4 regions of the Thermoanaerobacter sp. YS13 genome follow, and region 4 is predicted to be linked to each of the others. Evidence: riboswitches for the same ligand, from Rfam matches in the RefSeq annotation. Region 4 holds a riboswitch; each other region holds the start of a gene.
What was found. Region 4 has a riboswitch for cobalamin ahead of THYS13_RS05410 (ribonucleoside triphosphate reductase). Riboswitches for the same ligand answer to the same signal wherever they lie in the genome.
Positions count from the first base shown of each region.

Region 1 (4,740 bases), on a different contig from region 4:
AAGATTGGCAAGGGGATATACGGGCAGAGACATCATTGTAAAATTTGAAGGATGTTATCACGGACATTCTGACAGCCTGCTTATAAAAGCAGGGTCAGGTGCACTTACTTTCGGAATGCCTGATTCAAAGGGCGTAACAAACGAGATAGCAAAGAACACAATTATAGCTAGATATAATGATATCAAAATGGTAGAAGATATTTTTGAAATGTACGGTGAGAACATCGCTGCTGTCATTGTAGAGCCTATTGCAGGTAATATGGGTACAGTTTTACCTGAAGAGGGATTTTTAAAGGTATTGAGAGAGATTACTGCAAAGTATAAATCACTTTTAATTTTTGATGAAGTGATGACAGGTTTTAGAGTGTCTTATTCAGGGGCACAAGGACTTTACAACATTATGCCTGATATTACTACGCTTGGTAAAATTATTGGTGGAGGTCTTCCTGTTGGTGCCTATGGAGGAAAGGAAGAGATTATGAGAATGATTTCTCCTGATGGACCGGTGTATCAAGCAGGGACTTTGTCTGGTAATCCTCTAGCAATGACAGCAGGCTTTGAGACTTTAAAAATATTATCTGAAACTTCCAATATTTATGAAGAGTTAGACAAGAAAGCAGAAAAATTGTGTAAGGGGCTAAAAGAAAGCATGGTTCAAAATGGAATTGATGTTACAATAAATAGAATAGGCAGCATGATGTGTATGTTTTTTACGAATGATGAAGTAAAAGACTATAATTCTGCTTTAAAATCAAACACTGGTGTGTATGCTGCATATTTTAAAGAAATGCTGAAAAGGGGTGTGTACCTGCCTCCTTCTCAATTTGAGACCTTCTTTTTATCAATGGCTCATACAGAGGAGGATATTGAAAAAACAATTGAGGCTAGTTTTGAAGTTGCAAAAATTATAAGTAAGCAATACAAGGACATTTCTATTCATTGACAACCTATTTATAAAATGATATCCTTTATTTAAAGGGAGAATTGAATAACATGCAAATACAGGTGCCCAATTTTGGAATCCAAATTGGGTTAAAAGGGAAGCAGGTGAGAATCCTGCACGGTCCCGCCACTGTGATGGTGAGCTCTTTACATTATGCCACTGTCTGTCACTCAGCGGAGCACGAATTTAACAAATTATATTTCGTATAAAAACATGCTCCGCTGAGTGACGGATGGGAAGGCGTAAAGAGCGATGAACCTAAGTCAGGAGACCTGCCTGTATTTGTGACACACTTACTCTACGGTCGATAGAGGGGGTGTTATAAAGGGATAAGTATGTATTTTTTACCTCTTAACGCCGTTGGTAAGTTAAGAGGTTTTATTTTTACCTAAATTTTATAAAAAAAGAGGTGTTTGGTGTGAAAAAATGGATGTTGTTAACAGCATTTGCATTGCTTTTAATAGCTCCACAAATTGCCTATTCAATGCATATAATGGAAGGTTTTCTACCTCTTAAATGGTGTATAATATGGGATATAGCTTCTTTGCCTTTTGTGGTTATAGGACTTATAGCGATAAACAAAAAAGTAAAAGAGAATCCAAAACTTAAGATGCTTTTGGGTTTTGCAGGTGCTTTTGCATTTGTCCTTTCAGCACTTAAAATCCCTTCAGTTACTGGAAGTTGTTCACACCCAACCGGTGTAGGACTTGGAGCTATACTCTTTGGACCTTTTGCTATGAGCGTTTTAGGCCTTATAGTCCTTTTGTTTCAGGCATTACTTTTGGCCCATGGCGGCATAACGACTTTGGGCGCTAATACATTTTCCATGGCCATAGTAGGGCCAATTGCTTCCTATTATATATTTAAAGGGGTAAAAAAAGCAGGTGGTCCAAATTGGCTTGCAGTATTTTTAGCTGCCTCAATTGGGGATTTGCTTACATATGTGACTACCTCCTTCCAACTTGCTATTGCTTTCCCTGCTGAAGTAGGCGGCTTTACAACCTCATTTTTAAAATTCATGGGGATATTTGCAGTGACACAGGTACCTTTGGCGATAAGTGAGGGGCTTTTAACTGTGCTCGTAATCAATATGCTAACTGCCTACAGTAAAGAAGAACTCATTGAACTTAAGGTTTTAGAGAAAGAAGGTAAGGCAATATGAAGGATAAAAAGTTTTTAATGAAGAATTTGATATTGGGCTTGTTGGTTATTTTACTGGTGGTGTTTCCCCTTGTTACTATTAAAAATGCTGAATTTGCTGGTGCAGATGACAGGGCGACAGAAGCTATTGCTCAGGTAGACAAAAATTACAAGCCATGGTTTAAACCAATTTGGGAGCCACCAAGTGGAGAAATTGAAAGCCTTTTGTTTGCCTTACAGGCTGCAATTGGTGCAGGCTTTTTGGGATATTATATAGGTGTTGCGAAGGGGAGAAAAAATGCTAATAGATAGTTATGCTTATACCAACAGGATGTACAATGTACATCCTGTTGAAAAACTTTTATTTGCTTTTTTGACTATGATTTTATGCTTTGAATTTGATGCCTATACAAATATTGCAGTAATTATTTTGATATTTGTGATAACTGTATTTAAAGCGAAAATTCCAGCAAAAGTGTACATTAAGCTTATGTTAATTCCCTTTTCTTTTTTGATAATAAGCATAATAACACTTATCATAAATGTGATAGGGAATAAAAGTGCTGCATTAATAAGCTTTAATATTTTTGGGGTAACTTTAGGAATTACTGCACAAGGCATTAATACTGCTGTTATTTTATTCTTTAGAGCTTTAGCAATAGTGTCTTGCTTATATTTTCTTGTACTCACTACTCCTGTGGTTGACATTATAAATATCTTAAAGAAATTGAAAATTCCATCGCTGTTTTTAGAGTTGCTTCAATTAATTTATAGGTTTATATTTGTTTTAACGCAAGCTGCTAATGAGATCTATATATCTCAAAATTCAAGGTTGGGATATGCCACATTAAAAAATGGCTACAGGTCTTTAGGACTTTTGATATTCTCTCTTTTTATTAAGTCCTACAAAAATTCAGAGGATTTATATGTGACTTTAGAGGCAAGAGGTTATAATGGAGAGATAAAAGTCCTCAGCAAAGATTACAAATTTTGTTATAAAAATATAATATTTATTGCTTTGATAGAACTAATTTTAATAAGCGCATCAATGCTTTTAGGAAGGTGAACTATGAAAGAGCAGTTTATATTAGAAGCTATAAATATTACTTTTGAGTACAGCGACGGTACAAAAGCTTTGAATGAAGTAAATATGTCGATAGAGGAAGGTAAAAAGATTGCAGTTTTAGGTCCAAACGGTGCAGGCAAGACAACACTGTTTTTGCACTTCAATGGGATTTTGAAACCCAAATCAGGGAAAATATTATACAAAGGTGAAGAGATAAATTACAGTCATAGCGAACTTGTAAAACTTAGAAAGAACGTTGGTATTGTTTTTCAAAATCCTGACATACAGCTTTTCTCTGCCAGTGTATACCAAGAAATTTCTTTTGGCCCTATGAACTTAGGTTATCCAGAAAATATAGTAAAAGAGAAAGTTAAAAACGCCATGAAAGAAACGAGAATTATTGATTTAAAAGACAAGCCTACCCATTTTTTAAGCTATGGGCAGAAAAAAAGCGTCTCAATAGCTGATATTATAGTTATGGAGCCTGAAGTTATTATATTGGATGAGCCAACAGTTTATTTAGATCCTAAGCATGTTCAAGAGGTTATGGGTTTATTTGACAAATTGGTTGAAGAGGGAAAGACAATTATTTTATCAACTCATGATGTGGACTTTGCTTATTCATGGGCTGACTATATATATGTCATGAAGAATGGAAAAGTTGTTGCAAAAGGCGAACCCACAGTTGTCTTTGCTAATGCAAAAGAACTTGATTGCAGTGATTTGAGAAAGCCTATGCTTTTAGAGATATATGAAATTTTAAAAGAAAAAGGGATTATAAACGGAAGTAATATACCAAAAAATATAGAGGAATTAAAGAAGTGTATAAAATAATAAAGCTGCTGAAAACTCAGCAGCTTAAAACTATTCATTTTTACTTTCTTTTTGTCCTTGAGGGAAAAATTGATGTAGAATATCCAAAGATAGAGGGAAAACTACTATGTTTGACCTGTCATTAGCTATTTCTCTTAAAGTTTGAAGATACCTAAGTTGCAGAGAAACGGGTTGTGAGGCTATGATGCGAGCAGCTTCAGCAAGTTTTGCAGCTGCTTGATATTCTCCATCAGCGTTTATAATTTTAGCGCGGCGTTCTCTTTCTGCTTCTGCTTGTGCTGCCATGGCCCTTTGCATGCTTTGTGGTAGTTCTACATCCCTTATTTCTACAAGATTTACTTTTACTCCCCATGGCTCTGTTCCCTCATCTATAATCTCGCGGAGCCTTTTGTTTATTTCTTCTCTGTGAGATAATAATTCGTCTAAGTCAGACTGACCTAAAACGCTTCTTAGTGTAGTTTGTGCCAGCTGAGATGTTGCTCTTATGTGGTCTAAAACTTTTATAACAGCGTTGGCAGGGTCTATTACTCTGAAATATACTACTGCATTTACTTTAACAGTAACGTTGTCTCTTGTAATTGCCTCTTGTGTTGGTACTTCCATTGTTATGACTCTCAAATCTACTTTTTGCATTCTCTCTATTATAGGAATCAAGAAAAATATTCCTGGTCCCCTTACACCTACGTAGCGCCCAAGACGAAAAATCACGCCCCTTTCGTATTCTTGTACTATTCTAATGGATGCGGAAATTAAACTT
Region 1 covers NZ_JOOI01000002.1:20,988-25,727, reverse strand. The annotation lists gene hemL (glutamate-1-semialdehyde 2,1-aminomutase) at 1-943, shown strand, start outside; cobalamin riboswitch at 987-1,238, shown strand; gene THYS13_RS07990 (energy-coupling factor ABC transporter permease) at 1,374-2,105, shown strand; gene THYS13_RS07985 (energy-coupling factor ABC transporter substrate-binding protein) at 2,102-2,395, shown strand; gene cbiQ (cobalt ECF transporter T component CbiQ) at 2,382-3,149, shown strand; gene THYS13_RS07975 (energy-coupling factor ABC transporter ATP-binding protein) at 3,153-3,983, shown strand; gene THYS13_RS07970 (slipin family protein) at 4,014-4,740, opposite strand, start outside.
Region 1: another riboswitch for cobalamin. It lies ahead of THYS13_RS07990 (energy-coupling factor ABC transporter permease); the one in region 4 lies ahead of THYS13_RS05410 (ribonucleoside triphosphate reductase).

Region 2 (4,740 bases), 630 kb from region 4:
AATATACTAATTTGACCTAATAGATTTTTCATTTTTGGTATCCCTCCTACAAACAGAAGGATACCAAATTTATGTACAAATTTGTACATTTTCATTTTCCACTTTTCGTACATTCTTATTTTATCATTTACAGTAACCACTTCAAAATAAAGGGTTGTAGGCTTTTTAATTTTGTCTCAAAGTTGTAGTGAAAACTAGCTTTTTTCGTCTCTCCCAAAATATTTTTAATCTCTCCTAATATTCAGTTTTAAGTACATATCTATATTATCTTTTTATGTTATTTTTTAATTTTTTGTTTCTTACCTCCCATGTAGCTAAAACCATATTTTGCAAGGTTGGAATTACTTCATCTTCTTTTCGAGTTTTTAATCCACAGTCAGGGTTTATCCACAATCTACCAACTCCAATTTTTTCAATCATTATTAATATTAGTCTTTCCATTTCCTCTTTCGACACAATCCTTGGTGAATGAACATCAAAAACACCTGGTCCTACCTCAGCTTTTAAAGCGCTTTTCTTTATACTATCAAGTAAGGTAAAATCCGATTTTGCAGCTTCAAATGTGATGACATCCACATCCATCTTAGCAATTTCGTCTAATATGTCGTCAAAGTTGCTGTAGCACATATGAGTATGAATCTGTGTTTGTGGTTTTACTTTCGAACAGGTTAGCTTGAAAGCTCTTATTGCCCATGAAAGATATTCTTGATGATAGCAGCGTTTTAACGGTAACTTTTCAATTAGTGCTGGTTCGTCAATCTGAATAATTTTAATACCTGCTTTTTCAAGGTCCAACACCTCTTCCCTCATCGCCAGTGCTAATTGTAAAGCTACATTTTTTACTGAGATATCCTCTCTAACAAATGACCAATTGAGGATCGTAACAGGTCCCGTTAAAATTCCTTTTACAGGTTTCTTAGTGAGACTCTGGGCGTATTTTATATATTCAACTGTAATTGGCCTTTTTCTTTTGATGTCAGAAAATATAATTGGGGGCTTTACACACCTTGTACCATAGGATTGAACCCAGCCATTTTTTGTGATTATAAATCCTTCTAAGTTTTCACCAAAAAATTCAACCATATCGTTTCTTTCATACTCACCATGTACCAAAACATCTAATCCTATCTCTTCCTGAAGTTTTATAACTCTTTCAATTTTAGCCTTTAGGAAGGTATCATACTCTTCAAATGTTATCTCTTTATTTTTAAACTTGCTTCTTACTTGTCTTACATCTTTAGTTTGGGGGAAGGAGCCTATCGTGGTTGTAGGAAGGTTAGGAAGGTCAAATACTTCTTTTTGTACCTTAATTCTTTCTTCAAAGCTTGGTTTTCTCTCAAAATCATCATCTGTAAGGTTATTCACAACTGTGTTGATGTCTGAAAACTTCTTTGTACTCAATTCCTCAAAAAAGTGGATATTTTGAATATACAAACTATTTTTTGTGTACTCATGTTGATAAAATAAAGTATTTAGTTCAGAAAGTTCCATTAGTTTTTCTTCAGCAAATGCTAAATATTTCTTTTGGCTATCATCAAGCTGTGTTTCAAATTTTAGCGAATATGGAACAAACAATAGCGAACATGACGTCGAAATCACAATATTCTTTTTCTCAACAAAAGTAGATAAGGTATCTAAAATCTCAAGGCTTTCTTTGTAGTTGTTTTTAAATACGTTTCTCCCATTAACCACTCCCGCTATTATGAATTTATCTTTGGGATACCCAAATTTTTTAATAAGTCCTAAGTTGTATTTTCCATCAACAAAGTCAAGTCCGATCGCATCAAAATCAAGAGAAATTAATTTTTCATAGATGTCTCTAACATCCCCAAAGTAGGTTTGAAGGACAATTTTAAGATATCCTTTGTGACAAAGTAAGTTGCGATAAAAACTTAAGAAAAGTTCTATATCATTTTTTTGAAGGTCAGTAACAAGTATTGGCTCATCTATCTGTACAAATTCAACTCCTATACTTTCAAATGTTTCAATAATTTCAATATAAACAGTTAATAACTTCTCCCAAAAATTCTTGTCATAAATATCAACACCTGATTTTTTTGAAAGCATCAAAAATGTCAAAGGGCCAATTATAACAGGCTTTGTTTTTATCCCAATTGATAACGCTTCTGAAAATTCATTAAAAGGTTTTGTTGTAGAAAGCTTAAAAGAGGTTCTATCTGTAATTTCTGGTACAATATAATGATAGTTTGTAAAAAACCATTTTTTCATAGGCAAGGCTTTTAAGTCATATTTTTCATCCTGATACCCTTTTGCCAAAGCAAAGTAGGTATCAAGCTCATCTTTCCCGAGGTTTTTATACTCGTCAGGAATTGCATTTATAAGCATTGCATGATCTAAAAAAGTATCGTAAAACGAAAAATCATTTGAAGGAATTAAATCAATGCCATACTTTTTTTGGATTTTACAATGAGTTTCTTTTAAAACTCTTGAATTTTTAATAAGTTCATCTTTTAAAAGTTTCTTGTCAAGATATCCTTCAACCCACTTTTTAAGTTCTCTATTTTGTCCTATTCTTGGGAAACCAACAATAGAAATCATTTTAAGTTTTTAACCTCCTTGTTAAAATTTTTGATAATTATTATAAAAAATCTCTTCTTTTGTACATCATCATAAAATTCTTTTATTTTAATAATGTACATAAACAAAATGAGTCTTTACTACCAAGAAAAAACTTTGCATATCAAGGTAGTAAAGACTCATTTTTCTACTTAATACAGTTTTTTGCATAAGTATAGTTGTTAAAAAGGGTAACAAAGGATTTCAAAAAGACAACCTACAGGCCCCTCTTAGTCTTTACCACCTTAATTGCACTTCCCACCGAAGCCAATTAAGGCCTCTCAAGCAGGCAGGTCTCCTGGCTAGCAAGTCATCCTTGCCCATTACCTTCCCAGAAAGTGAGCCTTTTAAAAAGTCTTCATCTTTCCAGTGGCACAGAAACTGGGCTTGTCATTGCTCACAGTAGCGGGGGCTGCAGCGGATTTTCACCGCTTTCCCTATTAAGCTGCCATAGCAGCACCTGCTCAATAGTAAAGATAGTTTTTTAACATTGAATTTTTATACACAAAGGCTTTTTTACTTTTTATTTATGGATGTTTGCAAAATGTTTGCAAATTTGAATTAGAAGTTAAATAAAATGGTGTGTTGTTATAAACCCAAGTCCCATACCTATTAAACCACTAATTAGTGGGCATTTTTAAATTAATCTTCATCATCATCTACAATTTTCAAATTTTTTACTTTTAGGGTTTCATTGCAATGAGGACATACCAACTCCGCATCTTCATCTTCTAGAAGCTCTTCTTCCACACTCATCAACATATGGCAATGAGGACATTCTACTTCTACATACTCTTCATAATCCTCCTCTTCATCCTCATATTCCTCATCATCGTCATAATCATAATCATAGTCATGGTCGTCATCCTCATCCTCATAGTCCTCATCGCCATATATGTGGTTTTCAATTTCAGAAAGATCTTCATCTATTTCTCCCACATAATCATCTAATTCGGAATGGGAAGCTTCCAGCTCATTTATAGCATCTGCAAAATCCTCTAAAGTATCTAAAATTGCTAAAATTATTTTACCTTCTTTTGTGCTGTCATCTATCCCTAAGCCGTCTGCTAAACCTCTTAAGTAGGAAACCCTTTCATTTAAGTATTCCATATTCCACATACCTCCTTTACAAAATAGTATTTGACAAATTGCTGCGTTTATACCCTCTCTAAATATTCTCCAGTTCGAGTGTCAATTTTTATTTTGTCTCCAACGTTTATAAACAATGGGACTTGTATGACAGCACCAGTTTCTACAGTTGCCGGTTTGGAGCCACCCGTTGCAGTATCTCCTCTAAATCCAGGCTCCGTTTCTACAACTTCCAGCTCAACAAAAGTAGGGGGCTCAACAGAAAAGGCTTCGCCTTTATAGAACTTTACTGTAACAATCATATTTTCCTTTATGTATTTAATTGCATCCTCAACTTTATCATAATTTAAAGGAATTTGCTCATAAGTTTCTGTGTCCATAAAATAATAAAGTTCTCCATCATTGTACAAATACTGCATCTCTCTTCTTTCTATAACTGCTTCTTCAAACTTTTCTGTTGGGCTGAAAGTTTTCTCTATTACAGCTCCTGTCATAACATTTTTAAGTTTTGTCCTCACGAAAGCTGCACCTTTCCCTGGTTTAACATGCATAAAATCCACAACTGTAAAAACTTGTCCGTCAACCTCAATAGTTACTCCTTTTCTGAAATCACCAGCTGCTATCAAAAAAATCCCTCCATTGCTTTAGTTTAATTCAATTAAATATTTCGGTGATTTAGTTAAATTTATAACACCATCTTGTTTTAATAATACCATATCTTCGATTCTTACGCCACCAAAATCGGGAATATATATACCTGGTTCTACGGTAACAATTGCCCCTTCTTTTAAAATTTCTTCTTTTTTGGAGGATAAGCTAGGAGCTTCATGAACTTCAAGCCCTACTCCATGTCCTAAAGAGTGACTAAAATACTGTCCATAACCTTTTTCTTCAATAACAGACCTTGCTAACAAATCGGCCTCTTTTGACATAAGTCCTGCCTTTAAATTATTTATCGCTCTTTGCTGTGCTTCTAAAACTATGTTATATATCTCTTTTTGCTTCTCATTAGCTTTCCCTATCACTATTGTTCTTGTCATATCAGAACAATAGCCACCTACTTTACATCCAAAA
Region 2 covers NZ_JOOI01000001.1:417,872-422,611, reverse strand. The annotation lists partial or broken gene THYS13_RS02140 (IS21 family transposase) at 1-32, opposite strand, end outside; gene metE (5-methyltetrahydropteroyltriglutamate--homocysteine S-methyltransferase) at 265-2,559, opposite strand; cobalamin riboswitch at 2,848-3,056, opposite strand; gene THYS13_RS02130 (CD1247 N-terminal domain-containing protein) at 3,220-3,687, opposite strand; gene efp (elongation factor P) at 3,735-4,292, opposite strand; gene THYS13_RS02120 (Xaa-Pro peptidase family protein) at 4,311-4,740, opposite strand, start outside.
Region 2: another riboswitch for cobalamin. It lies ahead of metE (5-methyltetrahydropteroyltriglutamate--homocysteine S-methyltransferase); the one in region 4 lies ahead of THYS13_RS05410 (ribonucleoside triphosphate reductase).

Region 3 (4,740 bases), on a different contig from region 4:
ACTTCTTGGGCAAAAGGCGAGTACTCTAAAGGCATATACGCCGGTTATATGGCTATAGCCTCAAGGGTTGCAAAAGAGTACAATATAGACCTTCAGGGATTGGATGCTTCCAAATACAGTGTCAATACAAGTAGCAATGATAGTGGTATATCATGGGAAGATATTGCTGTAGTGATTATACTCATCTTAATATTTATTATCTTTGGAAGAGGAGGAAGAAATATAAGAAGAAACTGGTGGGGTCCAGGAAGCTTTGGCTCAGGAGGATTTGGAGGCTTTAGAGGTGGTGGCTTCGGCGGTGGAGGCTTCGGTGGAGGCTCTGCCGGCGGTGGAGGAGCTAGCCGCTAAAAATGATATATATATTTATAGATGCAAGTGATATAATAAGGTTGAATTAGTTAAACTTAGAGGTAAAGGGAGATAAAATATGTCAAAAATAGAATTTATAGCATCTACTCTTTTTGGTGTTGAAGCAATAACTGCAAGAGAGCTAAAAGAGCTAGGGTATAAAGATATCACTGCAGAGAATGGAAAAGTCACTTTTGCAGGCGATGAGATGGCTTTATGCAGGTCAAACCTTTGGATTAGAACGGCAGAGAGAATATACGTAAAAATAGGGGAATTTACTGCCACAACTTTTGAAGAACTTTTTGAAGGTACAAAGGCTCTTCCCTGGGAAGATTGGATACCTGAAGATGGCAGGTTTCCTGTGGAGGGTTATTCAATAAAATCCAAGCTTTTTAGCGTGTCTGACTGTCAGGCAATAGTTAAAAAAGCTGTTGTGGAAAGGCTTAAGAAGAAATACAAAAAAGAATGGTTTGAAGAAAACGGCGCAACTTATAAAATAAAATTTTCATTAATGAAAGACAAGGTAACACTTATGATTGACACGAGTGGTGACGGTTTACACAAAAGAGGCTATAGAGTCATATCCAATGAAGCACCTTTGAGAGAAACTTTGGCTGCTGCTATGATAATGCTGAGCTTTTGGAAACCGGATAGACCTTTGATAGACCCTTTTTGTGGCTCTGGGACGATTCCGATCGAGGCAGCTATGATTGGAATAAATCTCGCACCAGGTTTAAAACGACAATTTGTTTCCGAAAAATGGTGGAGAATATCAAATAAATTATGGAAAGAAGCGAGAGAAGAAGCAGTTGGTGCTATTAAAAAAGATATAACTTTAAACATAAAAGGATATGACATTGACGAAAACGCCATCAAATTGTCAAAAGACAATGCGCGTAAAGCTGGTGTAGAGAAATACATAACTTTTGAAAATATCTCATTAAAAGATTTAAAAACAGATGATAAATATGGTGTTATAATATGCAATCCTCCTTATGGTGAAAGGATGGGGGAATTAAAGGAAGTAGAAAAACTTTATAAAGAAATGGGAAAAGTTTTCAAAAAACTTGATACGTGGTCTTTTTATATACTGACTTCCCATGAAAGATTTGAGAAACTCTTTGGAAGAGAGGCTTCTAAAAAAAGAAAGCTTTACAATGGCATGTTAAAAGCTTACTATTATCAGTATTACGGACCAAAACCAGAAAACTAATTTTTATTGAGTTTTTCTATGTGAGGGTTATAATAAAATATAAGATTATCGATAAAAATTGGTGGTGGAGTTATGGATAATGCAGTGAGGAAGAAAGCAAAAGAATATACATGCTAATTATGCTGTAGATGTTGAGCGCATTGAATCGCTCATTGGTTCTCTTAGAGGAGATATCCTTGACTCTATTATATAAGAAACTTGATACATATTTTTCAAGGTAAATAGATAGTCATGAACAAGGGAATTGACTTAAATGATAAGTAGATGTAAAATATAGGTGTACAAGTGAATACAAAAAATCTTATGGTCTTGAGAAGTTAAAAGGGAAAGCGGTGAAAATCCGCTGCAGCCCCCGCTACTGTGAGCGAGGATGAAGCCCTAATAAGCCACTGCTTGGCACTCAAGAAATGTGCCGGGTGGGAAGGCAGGGTGGAAGATGAATCGCGAGCCAGGAGACCTGCCATAAGATTTCGGAAGTTCGCCTTCGGAGGGAAGGTGGAATGGAATTTTTATGCTTAATTTTGGCAAAAAGGTCTACCTCCATGGGGTAGGCTTTTTTTGATACTTGAAAAATTTAAATTAGGAGGGTACTTATGAGAAAATTTAAAGGTTTACTTGCTTTATTGGTAATATTTGCTTTGATGTTTTCACTGGCGGCTTGTTCAACAAACATTGCTACTAAACCAGAAAACACTTCTCAAACAGCAACTGAAACCGTAAAAACTCAGTTTCCTTTAAAGGTTACTGATTTTTTGGGAAGAGAAGTAACTATAGACAAAAAACCTCAAAGAATAGTTTCTCTTGCACCTTCTACAACAGAGCTTATATATGCTTTAGGAGCAGGAAATAAGGTTGTGGGTGTTACAGACTTTGATAATTATCCACCTGAGGTCAAGGATGTACCCAAAGTGGGGGGATTTAAAGGGCCAAATGTAGAAGCGATTACTGCTCAAAAACCTGATATAATTTTTGCTTCCACTCTTTCAGGCAAAGAGCAGATGGAATCTTTAGAAAAGATGGGTATCCCTGTTGTAATGTTGGAGGCAAAAAATATTGACCAGATATACCAGTCTATAAGAATAATAGGTCAAATAACAGGAACTGAGAAAAAAGGCGAAGAGTTAATTAAACAAATGCAAGATAAAATAAAAGAAATAAATGACAAAGTCAAGGACCTTCCGAAAGTCAGCGTATTTTATCTGGTCTCTCTTGACGGAAACTGGACAGCAGGTAAAGGCACATTTATTGATGAGCTTATAAACCTTGCAGGTGGCAAAAACGTTGCAGAGGATGTAAATGGCTGGGCGCAGTACAGCGTAGAAGAATTAGTCAAGAAAAATCCTGATGTGATAATAACATCTCCTCATGCAGGAAATGTAAAAGACATCAAAAATATGGCAGGATACAAAGACACAAATGCTGTTAAAAATGACAAGATATTTGTGATAAGCAATGATGACATAATATCAAGAGCTTCTAATAGAATTGTTTTAGGACTTGAAGAAATTGCAAAATTCTTACATCCGGAGGCATTTAAGTAAAGTGAAATTCAAAAGAGGCATATATTTTGGTACAGCCTTTTTACTGCTTATCTTTACCATGATTTTATCAATTTCTGCAGGGGCGGTAAAAATACCCCTGCAGGAAATTTTAAATGTTTTTTTAGGAGGGGGAAGTGAAACCTCTAGGACGATAATCCTTAATTTAAGACTTCCAAGAGTTGTTGAATCTACAGTTGTAGGAATGGGGCTTTCGGTTGTAGGAGCGTTTTTTCAAGGACTTTTGAGAAATTCAATGGCAGACCCTTATGTTTTGGGTATATCATCAGGAGCGGCTTTTGGTGCTACTATTGCGATAATATTAGGACTTGGAATATTTGGACTTAGTTTTATGGCATTTATTACTTCTTTAATGACTGTATTTTTCGTATACACTATTTCTAAAACTGGGACAAGAGTATCTATGACTACAATGTTATTGGCGGGTATAGCCATAAGTGCTTTTATGTCTGCAATTATTTCTCTCATGATGCTTTTAAATCATGATGAGTTTTCTCGAATTGTTTTTTGGACTATGGGAGGATTTAGCCTCATAAACTGGAATGGTGTGGTCTTTTCTACTCCTGTTATATTGATTGGTTCTTTTGTTATGTATGTATTTTCAAGGGATGTAAATGCGATATTGACAGGAGAAGAGGTTGCCGAACATTTAGGTGTCAACACAGAATTGGTCAAAAAAATAATTCTTGTGACAGGGTCATTGGTTACTGCAACAGCTGTATCAGTTGGAGGAATTATAGGTTTTGTAGGACTTATTGTGCCTCATATATCAAGGCTTATTGTAGGACCTGACAATAGAATTCTTGTACCTTTTAGTGCTATATCGGGAGCGATATTTTTAACTTTTGCAGACTTATTAGCACGAGTTATTTTAAAACCAATGGAAATTCCAATTGGGATAATTACTGCGGCATTTGGAGGGCCATTCTTTTTGTATCTGTTAATAAAGAGCAAACAAAAAAGTGAAGGAATGTGATGATATGGCAATTTTACAGGTAGATAAATTACATTTTTCTTATGGGGAAAGGGAAGTTTTAAGAGGGATAGATTTCACCATAAATAAAAGCATAGTGATAGGGATAATTGGTGCAAATGGAAGTGGCAAGACTACACTTTTAAAGAATATATCAGGGTATTTGACGCCAACTTATGGTAATGTTTTTGTGTTGGGAAAAAATATCAAAGACTTTACTATAAAAGAAAAGGCAAAATATATAGGTTATGTGCCTCAAGATATAGTTTACGACTTTGAATTTAGCTGTTATGACGTAGTAATGATGGGAAGAATTCCTTATCTTAAAAGGTTTCAGTCGGAGAGAAAAGAAGACAGAGATATTGTAAGAGAGTGCATGGAAATTACAAATACATGGCAGTTTAAAGACAAAAGCATAAAAGAGTTAAGCGGCGGTGAGAGGCAAAGAGTGTATATAGCAAGGGCATTAGCACAAAAAGCTCGAATTTTACTCATGGATGAGCCAGTTTCTCACCTTGATATAAAGTACCAAGTTGAAATACTGTCCCTTGTAAAAGATTTATCCTTAAAAGGGATACTTGTAATTGTTGTGCTCCACGATATTAATCTTGCTTCCCAGTTTTGTGATGAGATTTTCATAATGAAAG
Region 3 covers NZ_JOOI01000002.1:47,013-51,752, reverse strand. The annotation lists gene THYS13_RS08145 (YgcG family protein) at 1-348, shown strand, start outside; gene THYS13_RS08140 (class I SAM-dependent RNA methyltransferase) at 428-1,561, shown strand; cobalamin riboswitch at 1,849-2,041, shown strand; gene THYS13_RS08135 (ABC transporter substrate-binding protein) at 2,155-3,102, shown strand; gene THYS13_RS08130 (iron ABC transporter permease) at 3,104-4,096, shown strand; gene THYS13_RS08125 (ABC transporter ATP-binding protein) at 4,101-4,740, shown strand, end outside.
Region 3: another riboswitch for cobalamin. It lies ahead of THYS13_RS08135 (ABC transporter substrate-binding protein); the one in region 4 lies ahead of THYS13_RS05410 (ribonucleoside triphosphate reductase).

Region 4 (4,740 bases):
CTCCTTCTGCAGGGGAGGCTTCTAAATTGTACATGAAATTAGATTCTAATTGATATTGTTCTAATTTATGCCTCATAAAATCTAATACTTCAAGTGCAAATTTCCTTCCCTCTTCACTGGCTATGCTTATTCCCATGAAATTTAATAGTGCTTCATTCATTCCAATGAGTCCTATCGTGTTAAAATGGTTTTGCCAGTAAAATCCAAATCTCTTTTTTATATCTCTTAAGTAAAATTTTGAATAAGGATACAATCCCATTTCAGTCATCTTCTCTAAAATTTCTCTTTTTATTTCAAGGCTTGTTTTTGCAATATCCATAAGTCTTTCTAACCTTTGGAAAAACTCTTCTTTTGATTTAGATAAATATCCAATTCTTGGCATATTTATTGTTACAACTCCTATTGAACCTGTAAGAGGATTTGCTCCAAAAAGCCCTCCTCCACGCTTTCTTAATTCTCTGTTATCCAACCTCAACCGACAGCACATCGACCTCACATCATTGGGATCTAAATCACTATTTACAAAATTACTAAAATAGGGTAAACCATACTTCGCAGTCATTTCCATTATTTTATTTATGACAGGACTATTCCAGTCAAAATTTTTAGTTATATTATAAGTAGGTATTGGAAAAGTAAATATCCTACCACTGGCATCTCCTTCCATCATAACTTCTGCAAATGCTATATTTAACATGTCCATTTCTTTTTGAAATTCTTTATATGTTTTATCCATCAATTGACCACCAATTATAACAGGTTCATCTGCCATAATCTCTGGTACCACAAGATCCATAGTTATGTTTGTAAAAGGAGTTTGAAATCCTACTCTAGTTGGAACATTTATGTTAAATATAAACTCCTGTAAAGCCTGTTTGACCTCTTTGTAAGAAAGATTATCGTAATATATAAAAGGTGCCAAATAGGTATCAAAATTAGAAAAAGCTTGTGCACCGGCTGCTTCCCCTTGAAGTGTATAAAAAAAATTGACAATCTGTCCAAGAGCAGACCTAAAGTGCTTTGGAGGTTTGCTTTGAACTTTCCCCTCTACCCCTGTAAAACCAGAAAGCAGTAAATCTCTTAAATCCCATCCACAGCAATACACAGATAAAAGGCCTAAGTCATGAATGTGCAAATCTCCATTTACATGGGCATCTCTAACTTCTGGAGGATATATTTTGTTTAACCAGTAATGAGCTGTTATCGTACTAGAGATATGATTATTTAAACCTTGAAGTGAATAACTCATATTGCTATTTTCATTTACTCTCCAATCTTGTTTCCCTATGTATTCATCTACCATTTTTTCAATATCCATAAACATTTTTTTAAATTCTCTTATCTCTTGATGCTGTTTTCTGTACAAAATATAGGCCTTTGACGCTTTAGCATAACCATGCTTTATTAAGTATTGCTCTACAATATCTTGAATCTGCTCTATACTGGCTATTCCTTCTAAATTATTTTCTACGTACTCTGTCACTTCATCTGCTATTTCAAGGGCATCTTTGTATTCCCCTTCTTCCACTGCCTTAAAAGCTTTGTATATAGCATTTGCAATCTTTATCTTATCAAACTCAACTTCCCTTCCATCTCTTTTTATAACCTTCATAGCAATTTTCATGATTTTAAACCTCCATTCTTTTGTAAAAATAATTAACCCCCTTAACTTCTACGTCAAGTTAAGAGGTGTGCAAAAGTACCTCACCTCCTCTATCGACCGTAGAGCAAGTGTAATACAAATACAGGCAGGTCTCCTGACTTAGGTTCATCACTCTTTACGCCTTCCCACCTTTCAAACATCGGGGACGGTTCCTTTTGTTTGAACAGACAGTGGCATATTGTAAAGAGCTCACCATCACAGTGGCGGGACCGTGCAGGATTCTCACCTGCTTCCCTTTTAACCCAATTTCCCTTTGAAATTGGGCACCTGTATCTGTGTATATTCTATTTTGCACAAAATCTAGTATATTATTTATTAATACCCTCAATATATAGTATACCACTGCTTTCTTGCATTGTCAATATAAAAAATAAAATAGGCAATTATTTTTGCCTATTTTAAATCATTTTTTATAGTCCTTTTACAATTACTGCATATTCCATAAAAATTCAATTCTCCATAATACACATCAAAGCCATATTTTTTATCTATCATTTTTATATACTTTACCAAATCTGGGCTGTAATATTCGTCTATACTACCACAATATTTGCAAATTAAATGACCGTGAATCTTTTTTTTATTAAACATTTTAAGTTCATAGTATTTTTTGTTTTCTATTATATTTTCTGATAATATTCCCTTGCCTACAAAAATTCTTAAATTCCTATAAAGAGTTGCTACACCATAATGGGACCATTCTTTCCTAACTTCCTCAAGGAGTGTATCAAAATCAAAATGAATATTAGGGCTCTTCAAAAATACCTCTATCAAAATTTGGCGTTTCTCCGTTATCTTTAAGCCACTTGCTTTCAATGTTTTTATTATTAATGACATCAAATCGTTTTTGTTTTTATCCATCATAGACCACCATATTTTTAACATATGTTCAATTTAAATATACACCTTTTATTGACATATGTCAATAAAAAAAGAGGCTTCATACAAAAAGCCTAATGCCTCTTTCCACTAAATTACACATTAACAGCTTCTAATCCTTTTACAGGACAATGAGCGTATTTTCTGTCCTTTGCCACCAGTGTTGTAACTAGTCCTTTAGAATATTTATTAAAAAGTATATCATGGCCTACGCAAAGACCTATTACTACATTAAGTTCTGTGTTTTCTTGGTTCATTATCTCTGCCTGTGTTATAGGATTGCAAGTAGCAACAAACCCCTCTTTATCTTTTTGAATGTCTATATCTTCTATATCAATAGAACCGACTTTACAACAAACAGGAACAATTTTTAAATCATACTGTTCTAATAATTTTACAAATTGTTTCGCCTCTTTACTCATAGAATAACAAAATGCAACGCCAATATTTTTAAATCCCATCTGCTTAATAAACTGTAAAGGGGGTTATTCTTCAAAGCAATCTATACAGACCTTTTTCCCCTCCTTAAATCTTATCTCATTCTCCGTAGCGTATTGCCACATATTTTAACTGTATTGAAGGGTATATTACAATGTATCCTCTGGACCTTTTATGCTGTCAATTTCATAAACATAAGGCTTTATATCCAGTATAGGACTTCCATCTAAGGCATCCACACCTTTCACATAAAGTTTATTTCTTTCAATTTTTACAATGTCAGCCACACAAAAAGCTATAGGGTTTGGCCTTGAAGGGGAACGAGTGGCAAATACTCCTTTTACCTCCGGCCCCCATGGAGTGACAGTTTTTATGACATCTCTTTTCCCTAAATGGCACCAGTAAAGAACTATTATGTGCTTTTTACTCTCTATATCATGAAGCCCGTCTTGAAACTCAGGGTATATTTCCAACACTGCTTCCTTATCGCTCACCCTCCCTTGATGAGGCGCTTCCCCTCTCTTTTTATAAGGACTGTGTATCACACCTATAGATATCAATTCCACGGCAATTACCCCTTCCTTTCCGTTAAAGTGGAATGACAACGGGTACTCCTCGACAGGTTTCTACTGCAACAGGAATCCCATATACAGCCTCTATATTTTCTTCTGTCATGACTTCTATTCCACCATAGGCAAAAATGGTATTATCTTTTAAAAGTAAAAATTTATTAGAAAATCTAAGTGCCAAATTTAAATCGTGGCTTATAACAATTGCTGCTATATTTTGCTCTTTCACCGTCTCTTTTATAATTCTTAAAACCTCGATTTGGTTTTTCAAATCCAAATTATTTGTCGGCTCATCCAAAAGCATTACAATAGGTTGCTGTACTAAAGCCCTCGCTATGACTACCTTTTGCAATTCTCCTCCACTTAACTCATTTAAATAGCACAGTGATAATTTCTCTAAATCAAATTTTTTTAACACCTCATTTACAATCTTTATATCCCTTTCAGTCACATCCCACTTTATATGAGGCTTTCTTCCTAAAAGTACCGCATCAAATACAGTAAATCGACCATTCTCATTCCTTTGCGCCACATATCCTATTTTTTTAGCTGTCTCTATTCTACTTAATTTTGAAATTTCATCTTTTTCGATATATATTGCTCCTTTGTGAGGTTTTAGAATTTTATTTATACACTTCAAAAGAGTAGATTTCCCCGCCCCATTGTTTCCTAAAATAGAAAGTAACTCCCCTCTTTGAAGAGTAAATTTAACATCTTTTAAAACGGGCACACTGGTATAACTGAATTCAATGCCATCTATATCTAAAATCATATCTTATACCCCCTTGAAAGCACATAGAGGAAAACCGGTGCTCCCAAAAAGGAGGTTATAGCTCCCACAGGTAATACTACCGGTGAAATAATAGTTCTGCCTAAAGTGTCTGATGCTAAAAGTATTAAACCTCCCATTACAGAAGAAGCAGGAATTAAAAATCTATGGTCTCCTCCAATTAATCTTCTCATTATGTGAGGTCCAATAAGTCCAATAAAGCCTATAATTCCTACAAAAGAGGTAATGACGGCAGCAATTAAAGAAGAGACAAACATGCCTAATAATCTTACTCTTTCCACGTCAACTCCAAGACCTTTTGCCGTTTCTTCTCCACTGTCTAAAGCATTATAGTTCCATCTGTTAAACATAAAATATATCAGAGAAATACCTACAACTACAGACATTATGCCCAAATCTTT
Region 4 covers NZ_JOOI01000001.1:1,050,583-1,055,322, forward strand. The annotation lists gene THYS13_RS05410 (ribonucleoside triphosphate reductase) at 1-1,624, opposite strand, end outside; cobalamin riboswitch at 1,730-1,949, opposite strand; gene THYS13_RS05415 (Fur family transcriptional regulator) at 2,057-2,524, opposite strand; partial or broken gene THYS13_RS05420 (DUF1847 domain-containing protein) at 2,638-3,021, opposite strand; gene tsaA (tRNA (N6-threonylcarbamoyladenosine(37)-N6)-methyltransferase TrmO) at 3,130-3,546, opposite strand; gene THYS13_RS05430 (ABC transporter ATP-binding protein) at 3,569-4,321, opposite strand; gene THYS13_RS05435 (iron ABC transporter permease) at 4,318-4,740, opposite strand, start outside.